DNA from 3 places in the Azoarcus sp. KH32C genome. Region 2 is predicted to be linked to each of the others. Evidence: riboswitches for the same ligand, from Rfam matches in the RefSeq annotation. Region 2 holds a riboswitch; each other region holds the start of a gene.

Region 1 (3,243 bases), 380 kb from region 2:
AGCTTCCAGGTACGCTCGAAGTCGACCGGATATATCGCGTCGTCGCGCACCCAGGTGCCGTTTTTGTAGTTGAACAGGTTGGATACGGCCGCATACAGCTCGACCTTGTTCAGGCGATGGCGATAGGCGACGTCGGTCGACTGGTAGGCGCGCTGACGCTGGGCGTTGTTGTTGTCGAAGTCGTTCGCCGCCCAGGTCTTGCTGCGCCAGGTGTGCGAGACGTAGAGATTGCCCTGGTCGCCGACCGCGACATTCAGGCCCAGCACGACGTTGTTGCGCGGCACGCCCGGCAGTTCCTTGCCATCGAAGGCGCCGCCGCCCATGTTCTCGCGGTCGATGATCGCGCGCGTCCACGAGTAGTTCAGCACGCCGGTCAGGATCGGCGAGATGCGCCAGGTGTCCTGCACTTCGAGGCCGTACTTGTGCGACTTGTCGATGTTGGTGTTGGTGAAGGTCGACGCGTTGAAGTAGATCTCGTCGTTAAGATCGGCATGGAAAACGCCGACTTTCAGCCGGTTCGTCGGCAGCACATGGTTGAATCCGAGCGTCACGGTGCGGACCTTCGCCGGCTTGATCAGGCCGTTGAAGATGGTCTCGAAGGTGACCGGGTCGAAGGCGAAGAAGCGGTCGATGTCCGGCGCCTGGTAGGACGCGTTGTAGTTGCCGAACACCGACAGGACGTCGTCGATGCGGTAGTTCGCGCCGAGGTCCCACGACGACAGCTGCTTGTCGTCCTTCAGCCGCGAGCCGAAGGACGGATCGTACTCATACTCGACCCGCTCGCGCCGCGCCCCCGCAGACAGCGTCAGCCGGCCCATCTCGTACTGGCCCTGCACGAACACCGCCTCGTTCTTCTTCGTCGTTTCGCTGAAACCGTCGGTGCGCTCGCCGTCGAAGGTCTGCACGCCGGTGGTCACTGCCAGCGCGTCGCCGAGGTACTGCAGCGCGATGTCGTCCGACAGGTAGCGGGAATCGGTACGGAAGCTGAACTGCAGGAATTCCGAGCGCTTGTCTTCGTCGTTGTGACGTGCTGTCAGGCGCCAGTTGGACGCGAAATCGTATTCGGCGCCGACCGCCCAATAGCCGTCCCGGAAGAACTGGTGCGTGTAGTTGCGGCCCGTGTTCATTCCCGGATCGTCGCGGAACTGCGCGAGCGTCAGCGAATTCGGGTAGCGCAGGTCGATGCGCGCGTCGCCCGTGTCGAGGGTCAGCTTGAGGCGGTCGATGGGGCGGCCTGTCAGGCTCGCACGCCAGTTGTCGGAGGTCGACTCGTCCTTGTGTCCCGACGGATCCTTGTCGCTGAAGCCGCCATGCTCGGTGTGTTCGGCGGTCGCAGAAACCGTGAAGCGCTCACCGACGTAGCCGGCGTAGCCGCTCGTGCCAAGGGCTTCGTGGTTGCCGACATTGACGTCGATGCTCGCGCCGGTGCGCGGCTTGGTGTAGATCTGGATCGAGCCGGCGGTCGCGCCGTCGCCGTACGCGACCGAGCCGCTGCCCTTGGTGATCTCGATGCGGTCGATATCTTCGAGCGGAATCGCACCGACCAGCTGCGGCACCATGTCGATGTTGTTGAGGCGGCGTCCGTCGATCGAGATCACGACGTTCTGGAAGCCGTCGTTGGTGCCGTAACCGCGCATGTTGATGCTGGGCGTGAAGCGGTTGCCGAAGTTCGGCGTCAGCTGCACGGACGACTGGCGATTAAGGTAGTCGACAAGCGAAGTCGCGCCCGAGCGCTCGATGTCCTTGCGGGTGTGCACTTCCGAGGCATAGGTCGCGGCGACGTCGGGGGTGTCGATGCGGTTCGCGGACACGATCACGGTTTCGCCGACGGCCTCGTCGGCCGCGAGCGCGACGGAGGCAAACGGAAAGGCAGCAGCCACCGCGACGGCGGTTGCGGACAAGCGGATGTTCATTGGGGATTCTCCCTGCACCGGAGTCAGCGTCCCCGCTCCCCGGTCATTTCAACAAGGAAGCGTCCGCCGGGCATACGCGCCGGGAGCCGCGAAACACCACGCCCGTCGCCGCCACCCCGCGGCACTTCCGCCATCGCGTGTCGAGGCCGGTATCCGGGCTCGTGGGCTGGCCGTCGCTCGTCGCGAGCGCCGGACCGGTCGCATCGCCTTCCCGGACGTCCGTCCAGTGGCGGTTGGATGCGCCTTGCGTCCACTTACCGTTGCGGGGGCAGCACAGGCCTTGTCGCACCGGCATGAGAGCCGGTCACGCACCTGTTTCCCGTTTAACCCTAGGCACTAACGCCGTCGGGCACCTTACACACGCACACCCCATTCGGGGCGCGAGGGCGGATAATACCCTGTTTACCCTGTTCCATCACTTTCCGCAGCGCGGAAAACCTTCGCAATTCCAAGGACATGCCCGCACACCTGATCCTCGGCGGCGCCCGCTCCGGCAAGAGTCGCCTCGCCGAAAACCTCGCCCGCGCCAGCGGCCTGCCGGTCACCGTGATCGCCACCGCCGAAGCCCTCGATGCCGAAATGGCCGCCCGCATCCGCCGCCATCGCGACGACCGGCCGAGCCACTGGCGCACTGTCGAAACCCCCGTCGCACTCGCCGAGACGCTGCGCGACGAGGCCCGCGAAGGCCGTTGCGTGATCGTCGACTGCGTCACGCTGTGGCTGCTCAACCTGATGGCCGGCGCCGAGAACCTCCCCGAACCGCCCGACGCCGGCAGCCTGCAGCAACTGCAGGCCGAACGCACCGCTCTGCTCGACCTGCTGCCCGAGGTGGCAGGAGAGGTGCTGCTCGTCTCCAACGAAGTCGGCCTCGGCCTCGTCCCCGAAACGCCGCTCGGCCGCCTCTTCCGCGACGAAGCCGGGCGCCTCAATCAGGCGCTGGCGTCCGCCTGCGCGCGCGTCACCTTCGTCGCCGCCGGGCTACCGCTCGTGCTAAAGGGAAACGGGTAAGGGCTTTCCGGTAGCTCGGGTCGAATATCGACTTTCCCGCCCGAAAAGGGGCACTCGAAGTGCATTTAGTTTGCCCCAAGCGTCCGGCGAGCCCATACAATCGCCGATGGACAAGAGACTGGCAGAGAGACGCAAATGTTCGGCGGCGGGAAGACTCGGCACAGCTTACACAAACCGCTAAAAGGGACTGGGCAAGCAGTAGCGTCCTCCTTGCTCGCCATCCTGGCATTTGCAGCGACCGCGAGCTTCGCCGCAGACACGGCACCGGGGTCGGCCGCCTCGTTCCTCACCGGCGGAATCGCCGGCGTCATGTTTTATCTCG
Region 2 (3,243 bases):
AGGCTTCGACGGCGGCGTCGATCAAGTGGCGCAGGAAGGCTTCGCCGGCGTATTTCCGCGCGCCGGCCGAAGCCTGCATGATCACGGGGCTGTCGAGTTCGGCCGCGGCTTCCATGATCGCCTGGACCTGTTCCAGATTATTGACGTTGAACGCCGGCAAGCCGTAGCCGTTTTCGGCGGCGTGATCGAGCAGCTGGCGCATGGAAACGAGGGGCATGGGACTTCTCCGATTGGTTTTCTGGCACAACTTTGTGCGACTAACTGCGCATTTTAACGTCAGTCGGCACCCGATGGGCTTCGCGCGCGGCATGGCGGCGCACAAGAAAATGGCCCGGAGCTCGCTCCGGGCCATCGCGGCCGCCACAGACGGGGTTGGAGGGGGTTACCTTACTTGAGCAACTCCGCCTGCGTTGCCGCATCAACACGTCCGGTGACGGGAATCTCGCGGTCGTCCGGCATGCCCGAACCGAAACCGAGTTTGTTGGCTTTAATTGGAGCGTCCTTCAGGCCGATGGTTCCTTCGGAGTAGCCCGCCGGTAGGGATGCGCAGGTGAGGGCGCGCTTGCCGCGGACGACGAGTCGGCCTCTCTCAACGCGGGGTTAACTCACCTCCTCAGATAGGCGGAATGCCTTGTGCGGCGCGATGTTGCGCTTGCCTGAGGGCTTGCCGAAGCCCTTCGCCTTCGGGTGCCGCACCGCCCCAGCCGTCGAAGTGCACGAGCTCGTCGAGCGGGAGGCGCGGACGCCATCCGGCGGTCTGCAGTTCGGGCTGGTCGAGGAAATGGCTGACGTGTCCGACGCACAGGTAGGCGACCGGAATGATGCGTTGGGGCAGGCCGAGGATCTCGCGGATGCGTGCCTGGCGGTAGATGCTGACCCAGCCGACGCCGAGGCCCTCGGCGCGCGCCGCGAGCCACAGGTTCTGCACCGCGCAGACCGTGCTGTAGAGGTCCATCGCCTTGATGTGCGTGCGTCCGATGACGACCGGGCCGGCGCGGTCGCGGTCGCAGGTGATGCAGAGATTCACGGGCGCTTCGAGGATGCCTTGCAGGCGCAGGCCGGAGTACACCTCGCGCTGCTTGCCTTCGAACATCTGCGCCGCTTCGGCATTGGCCTCGGCGAAGGCGGCATGCACCTGCTGCTTGACGGCCATGTCGCGGATCACGACGAAGCTCCATGGCTGCATGAAGCCGACCGAGGGCGCGAAGTGGGCCGCGGTGAGGATGCGAGCGAGCATGTCGTCGGCAACCGGATTGGGCAGGAACTGGCCGCGGACGTCGCGCCGCGCGAGGATGTTGCGATAGACGGTCGCGCGCTCGGCGTCGTCGAAGTGGTGATGAGCCTGGTGGCCCGGGTGTGTGCCGTTCATGGATTCCCCTTCTGAAGCACGGTGGGCGACAGGCGGGCCTGCCTGCCGCAATGTGCCTCCGGGCCGGTCTTCTGACTCGGGTTCGTCCCGCGCCGCGCCTTCCCGCCCGGACGGGCAGTGGCATGTTGCGGCGGCGGTCCCCCTCACAGCGTTGGGCACGTTGCGGAATCGGCGCGATCTTTCGAAGGCGCCTCACCGCATTTCCGATTCTCCTGCCGATGGCAGGCACCCGGAGGCAATGTCTGGTCGAGCGCGGCAGTGTAGCAGCCGCGCGCGGACCGCGGAGCTTATTGCTCGGTGAGATGCGGCGCCGGATGCTCGCCCACGCGTACGATCTTCAGCGTGTTCGTGCCGCCCGAGGTGCCGATCGGCTCGCCGATGGTCAGCACGATCAGGTCGCCGCGCTCGACGACGCCCTGGTCGAGCAGGATCTGCTCGGCTTCCCACAGCAGCACGTCGCGGTCCTGATGCGTCTGCGACATCAGCAGCGGGAAGACCTCACGGTACAACGTCATCTGGTTGCGGGCCGAGGCTTCCGGGGTCAGCGCATAGATCGGCACGCCGCTGTTCAGACGGCTCATCCACAGCGCCGTCGAGCCGGTCTGGGTCAGCGAGGCGATGGCTTTCACCTTGAGGTGCCAGGCGGTCCAGATCGCGGCCATCGCGATCGACTGGTCGATGCGCGTGAAGACGCGGTCGAGGACGTCGCGATCCAGCGTGACGTCCGAAGACTTCTCCGCTTCGAGGCAGACCCGGCTCATCGCCTCGACGACCTCGACCGGGTACTTGCCGGAGGCGGTCTCCGCCGACAGCATCACCGCATCGCTGCCGTCGAGCACCGCGTTGGCGACGTCCGAGACTTCGGCGCGCGTCGGCACCGGACTCGTGATCATCGACTCCATCATCTGCGTCGCCGTGATCGTGAGCTTGTTGCGGTCGCGTGCGGCGCGGATCATCTTCTTTTGCAGCGCCGGCACCGCGGCGTCGCCGACTTCGACCGCGAGGTCACCGCGCGCGACCATGATGCCGTCCGAGGCGTCGAGGATCTCGTCGAGGTTGGCCACCGCCTCGGTGCGCTCGATCTTCGCGATCAGCAGCGCCTCGGAACCCGCGGCACGCAGCAGCTGGCGCGCCATGTACATGTCGGCCGCGCTCTTCGGGAAAGAGACCGCAACGAAATCGACGCCGATCTCGGCGGCCGTCTTGATGTCGTCCATGTCCTTCGCGGTCAGTGCCGGCGCGGTCAGGCCGCCGCCCTGGCGGTTGATGCCCTTGTTGTTGGACAGTTCGCCGCCCACGCGCACCGTCGTGTGGATCTCGTGGCCGATGACGCGATCGACGACGAGCTTGAGGCGCCCGTCGTCGAGCAGCAGCACATCGCCCGCCTTGACGTCCTTCGGCAGGTTCTTGTAGTCGAGGCCGACGCGGCCGATGTCGCCCAGCTCGCATCGGGCATCGAGAATGAAGGGGGCGTCCTTTTGCAGATGCACGCGGTCGCCGGCGAACTTGCCGACGCGGATCTTCGGCCCCTGCAGGTCGCCGAGGATGCCGACCGAGCGTCCGCACCGCGCCGCCGCTTCGCGAATCGCCGCTGCCCGCGCGATGTGGTCTTCCGCCTTGCCATGCGAAAAATTCATCCGCACGACGTCGATGCCGGCATGCACCATGCGTTCGAGGACTTGCGGATCAGTCGAGGCGGGACCGAGGGTGGCGACGATCTTGGTGTGGCGGGGCATGCTGTCTCCGTGTCGATATGCATCCGAGGACACGATTCTACCTCCACGACTCGGCGACGAGACCGACGGGGCGGCGTTTCGCCGCCGGTCGGATTCGTGCGAACCTGCCTACGCCAGCCTATCGACAGATGCTGTTGC
Region 3 (3,243 bases), 1.6 Mb from region 2:
GACCCGCGGCCCAGCAGGATCACGCCCGTCGTGCAGGGATCGGGCACATGCAGCTCGTGCATCAGGCCGTCGAGTCGGCCCATCAGCACGTCGAAGATCTCGCGTCCCATGCCGAGGTGGCGAGTGCATTCGAACGCGACGGCGGGATGACGTTCGCGCGCGTGCTCGATCGCGGCCGGGATCTCCATCTTCACGTGGCCTGCCGCATTCAGAATGAAGGGGATCACGATCACGCGCTTCGCCCCCGCGGCCGCGCGATCGAGCCCGCCGTCGAGCAGCACGTCGGCGTACTCGATGAAGCAGGCCTCGATGCGCCACTGCGGGCGGCGCGCGCGCCACTCGGCGGCAAAGCGCTCGATCTCGTCGTTGCCCGCGCGGTTGCGCGAGCCGTGGCCGACCAGCAGGATCGTGGTGTCGTTCTTCATGATGCGTTTTCCGTGACGGTGGCCCGGCGGAAGCGGTGGCTGAAGCTCGGGTCGTAGAGTTTGGAACGGGCGATCTCGGGCCAGTCGCGCGCGCCCAGCGCCGGGCTCGCGATGATCATGGCCTGCGAGGCGATCTTCTCCGCCTGGCACTTCTTCTTGATGTCGGCGAGCGTGCCGCGGACGATCTTCTCCTCGCCCGGCCAGCTCGCCTTCTGCACGACGAGGAGCGGCGCATCCTCCGGCCAGCCGGCGCGGCGCAGCGCGTCCTGCACCTCGTGCAGCAGCGTGATCGACAGGAAGATGCACAGCGTCGTGCGGTGCGCCGCGAGCGCGTCGAGCTCTTCGCCCGCGGGCATCGGCGTGCGGCCGGCGACGCGGGTCAGGATCACGGTTTGCGTCACTTCGGGAAGCGTCAGCGTTTCACCGGCCGCCGCGGCCGAGGCCAGTGCGGAGGACACGCCCGGCACGACCTTCCACGGCACGCCCGCCGCATCGAGCAGCCGCGTCATCTCGACCAGAGCCCCATAGAGGCCCGGATCGCCGGTCTGCAGGCGCACGACGGTCTCGCAGCGCGATGCGGCATCGATCAGCCAAGCGCTCATTTCCTCGAGCGTCATGTCCTTCGAGTCGCGGATCGCGCAGCCTTCCGGCGCGTAGAGGGTCGCCGCCTGGTCGACGAGCGAGCCCGCGAACAGGATGCCGCCCGCCTGTTCGAGCAGGCGGCGGCCTTTAACGGTGATGAGGTCCGGATCGCCCGGACCGGCGCCGACGAACCAGACGGTTCCGGGCGCACGTTCGGAATGCATAACGACTCCCCACGAGTGCGTGACAAACGCGCTCCGGAGAGTGGAGACGACGGACGGGTCGCGAGCGACACGGTCCGGTCGGAAACTTGTGGCTGGGTCGATGAGGCGAAGCGGGCGGGCCTGAGCCCGTGGCGGACGCGATCGGATTCCAGTCGGCAAGCCCACACCCCGGGGCACACGAAACTGCATACTCGATCGGGCCGGTCTTCTGGCTTGCCTTCTCCCGGACTCCGCCGCCTTCCCGAGCGCAAGGCTCAGTGGCGTGTGGTGGATCCGTCAGGCTTACAGCAGCGGGGGCTGCGCCGGACTGGTCGGGGGAGCGTGTCCCCGAACGTCACCGGACTTCCCGTTTCACCCCTCCACGCGGTCGCATGGCGGGGAACCCGGATCGAAACAGCTGTGAGCATAGCGATCACCTTTCCGCAACGCAAGCTGCCCTTACGGAAGGTCTTCAAGGTCTTACTTCGCCTCGGACAGATTGCTGCAGTGCACACTGGGTGGCGTATGCAGAAGGCGTTCCATGGCGCCGAATCTACGGTTATGCTGGCAACGATGAAGACTGCTCATACCGGGATGTCATTAATGCCAACAGTGCCTCGAGTCAGTGCAGTACCTCTTTATCTGTCGCGCACCTATCATTGGGCCTATCTTGACCGCCGGACGCTGCCCTGGCTAGACCGTTCGCTCGTCGTTTCGGCGATCCTGTGGGGCAATGCGGGGCGCCTGATGCAGGCGGCAGCGGAGGAGTTCCAGGCCGGCCAGCGGCTGCTGCAGGCGGCCTGCGTCTACGGGCCGTTCTCGCGCATGCTGGCCGAACAAGTCGGCGGTGAAGGCGACCTCGAAGTCATCGACGTCGCGCCGATTCAGGTTGCCAATGTGCGCCGCAAGCTCGACGGCCTGCCTCAGGCGCAGGCGCGGCAAGGCGATCTCGCCGCGCCCGATACCGTCGACGCCGCGGCCTACGATGCCGTGTGCTGCTTCTTCCTGCTGCACGAAGTGCCTCCCATCGAGCGTGCATGCATCGTGCACAACCTGCTGGGCGCGGTGCGGCCGGGCGGCAAGATCGTCTTTGTGGACTACCACCGCACGCATCCCTGGCATCCGCTGCGGCCGATCATGGCCCAGGTGTTCCGCTGGCTCGAGCCTTTCGCCGATTCCTTGCTCGACACGGACATCCCGGCACTGTCTGCGCATTCGGGCGACTTCGAATGGAAAAAGACCACCTTGTTCGGTGGTCTTTATCAGAAGCTCGTGGGGGTGCGGCGCGGTTGAGCCGCACCGTGACACGAAGGCTTATTCGCTGCGCGAACCCGGCTTCGCGTTGAAGAGCGCTGGGCGGGGTGCCGGACGGCGTCCGGCGTCCGAGCGGGGCTGCTGCTGACGCGGTGCCTCGGCCGAACGCGGGGCCCGGTTGGCGCCGGCTTCCTGCTGGCGCGGCGCGTGGTTGCCGTTCGTCTGGCCGTTGCGCGCATTGCGATTACCTTGGGCTTCGCCATTGCGGGCCGGACGGTTCGCAGCATTGCCACCCTCGGCCTGTCCGCCCTGCCGTGCCGGCTGGCGGTTCGCGCCGTGGCTTTGCGCGCGCGGGGCCGGACGTTCCGTCTGCGGCTGGCGCGGCGTGCGGCTGTCGTTGCGACGACCCGATTGGCGCGGATCGCGTGCCGGGCGCGAGGCGTCGTCGCCCGGATCGGGCGCGTGCGTCACGAATTCCGGCACTGGCGTGCGCTCGATGCTGCGCTTGATCAGGCGCTCGATCGACGTCAGATAGGACTTCTCCTCGCTGTCGACGAAGGAGATCGCCTTGCCGCTGGAACCGGCACGACCGGTGCGGCCGATGCGGTGCACGTAGTCTTCCGGCACGTTCGGCAGCTCGAAGTTCACGACCTGCGGTAGTTGGTCGATGTCCAGCCCGCGCGCCGCGATGTCGGTCGCGACGAGCACCGGCAGCGAGTTGTCCTTGAATTGCGACAACGCCTTGGTGCGCGCCGACTGGCTCTTGTTGCCGTGGATCG

The links. Region 2 has a riboswitch for cobalamin ahead of bluB (5,6-dimethylbenzimidazole synthase). Riboswitches for the same ligand answer to the same signal wherever they lie in the genome.
Region 1: it holds a riboswitch for cobalamin, as region 2 does, so the genes downstream of both, AZKH_RS03025 (TonB-dependent receptor) here and bluB (5,6-dimethylbenzimidazole synthase) in region 2, are expected to answer to the same signal.
Region 3: it holds a riboswitch for cobalamin, as region 2 does, so the genes downstream of both, cobM (precorrin-4 C(11)-methyltransferase) here and bluB (5,6-dimethylbenzimidazole synthase) in region 2, are expected to answer to the same signal.

The regions. Positions count from the first base shown of each region.
Region 1 covers NC_020516.1:680,538-683,780, reverse strand. The annotation lists gene AZKH_RS03025 (TonB-dependent receptor) at 1-1,913, opposite strand, end outside; cobalamin riboswitch at 2,040-2,285, opposite strand; gene cobU (bifunctional adenosylcobinamide kinase/adenosylcobinamide-phosphate guanylyltransferase) at 2,370-2,921, shown strand; gene AZKH_RS03010 (diguanylate cyclase) at 3,132-3,243, shown strand, end outside.
Region 2 covers NC_020516.1:1,063,810-1,067,052, forward strand. The annotation lists gene fba (class II fructose-bisphosphate aldolase) at 1-217, opposite strand, end outside; gene bluB (5,6-dimethylbenzimidazole synthase) at 614-1,369, opposite strand; cobalamin riboswitch at 1,413-1,617, opposite strand; gene pyk (pyruvate kinase) at 1,657-3,105, opposite strand.
Region 3 covers NC_020516.1:4,584,202-4,587,444, reverse strand. The annotation lists gene AZKH_RS20615 (sirohydrochlorin chelatase) at 1-425, opposite strand, end outside; gene cobM (precorrin-4 C(11)-methyltransferase) at 422-1,231, opposite strand; cobalamin riboswitch at 1,412-1,633, opposite strand; gene rquA (rhodoquinone biosynthesis methyltransferase RquA) at 1,814-2,503, shown strand; gene AZKH_RS20600 (DEAD/DEAH box helicase) at 2,525-3,243, opposite strand, start outside.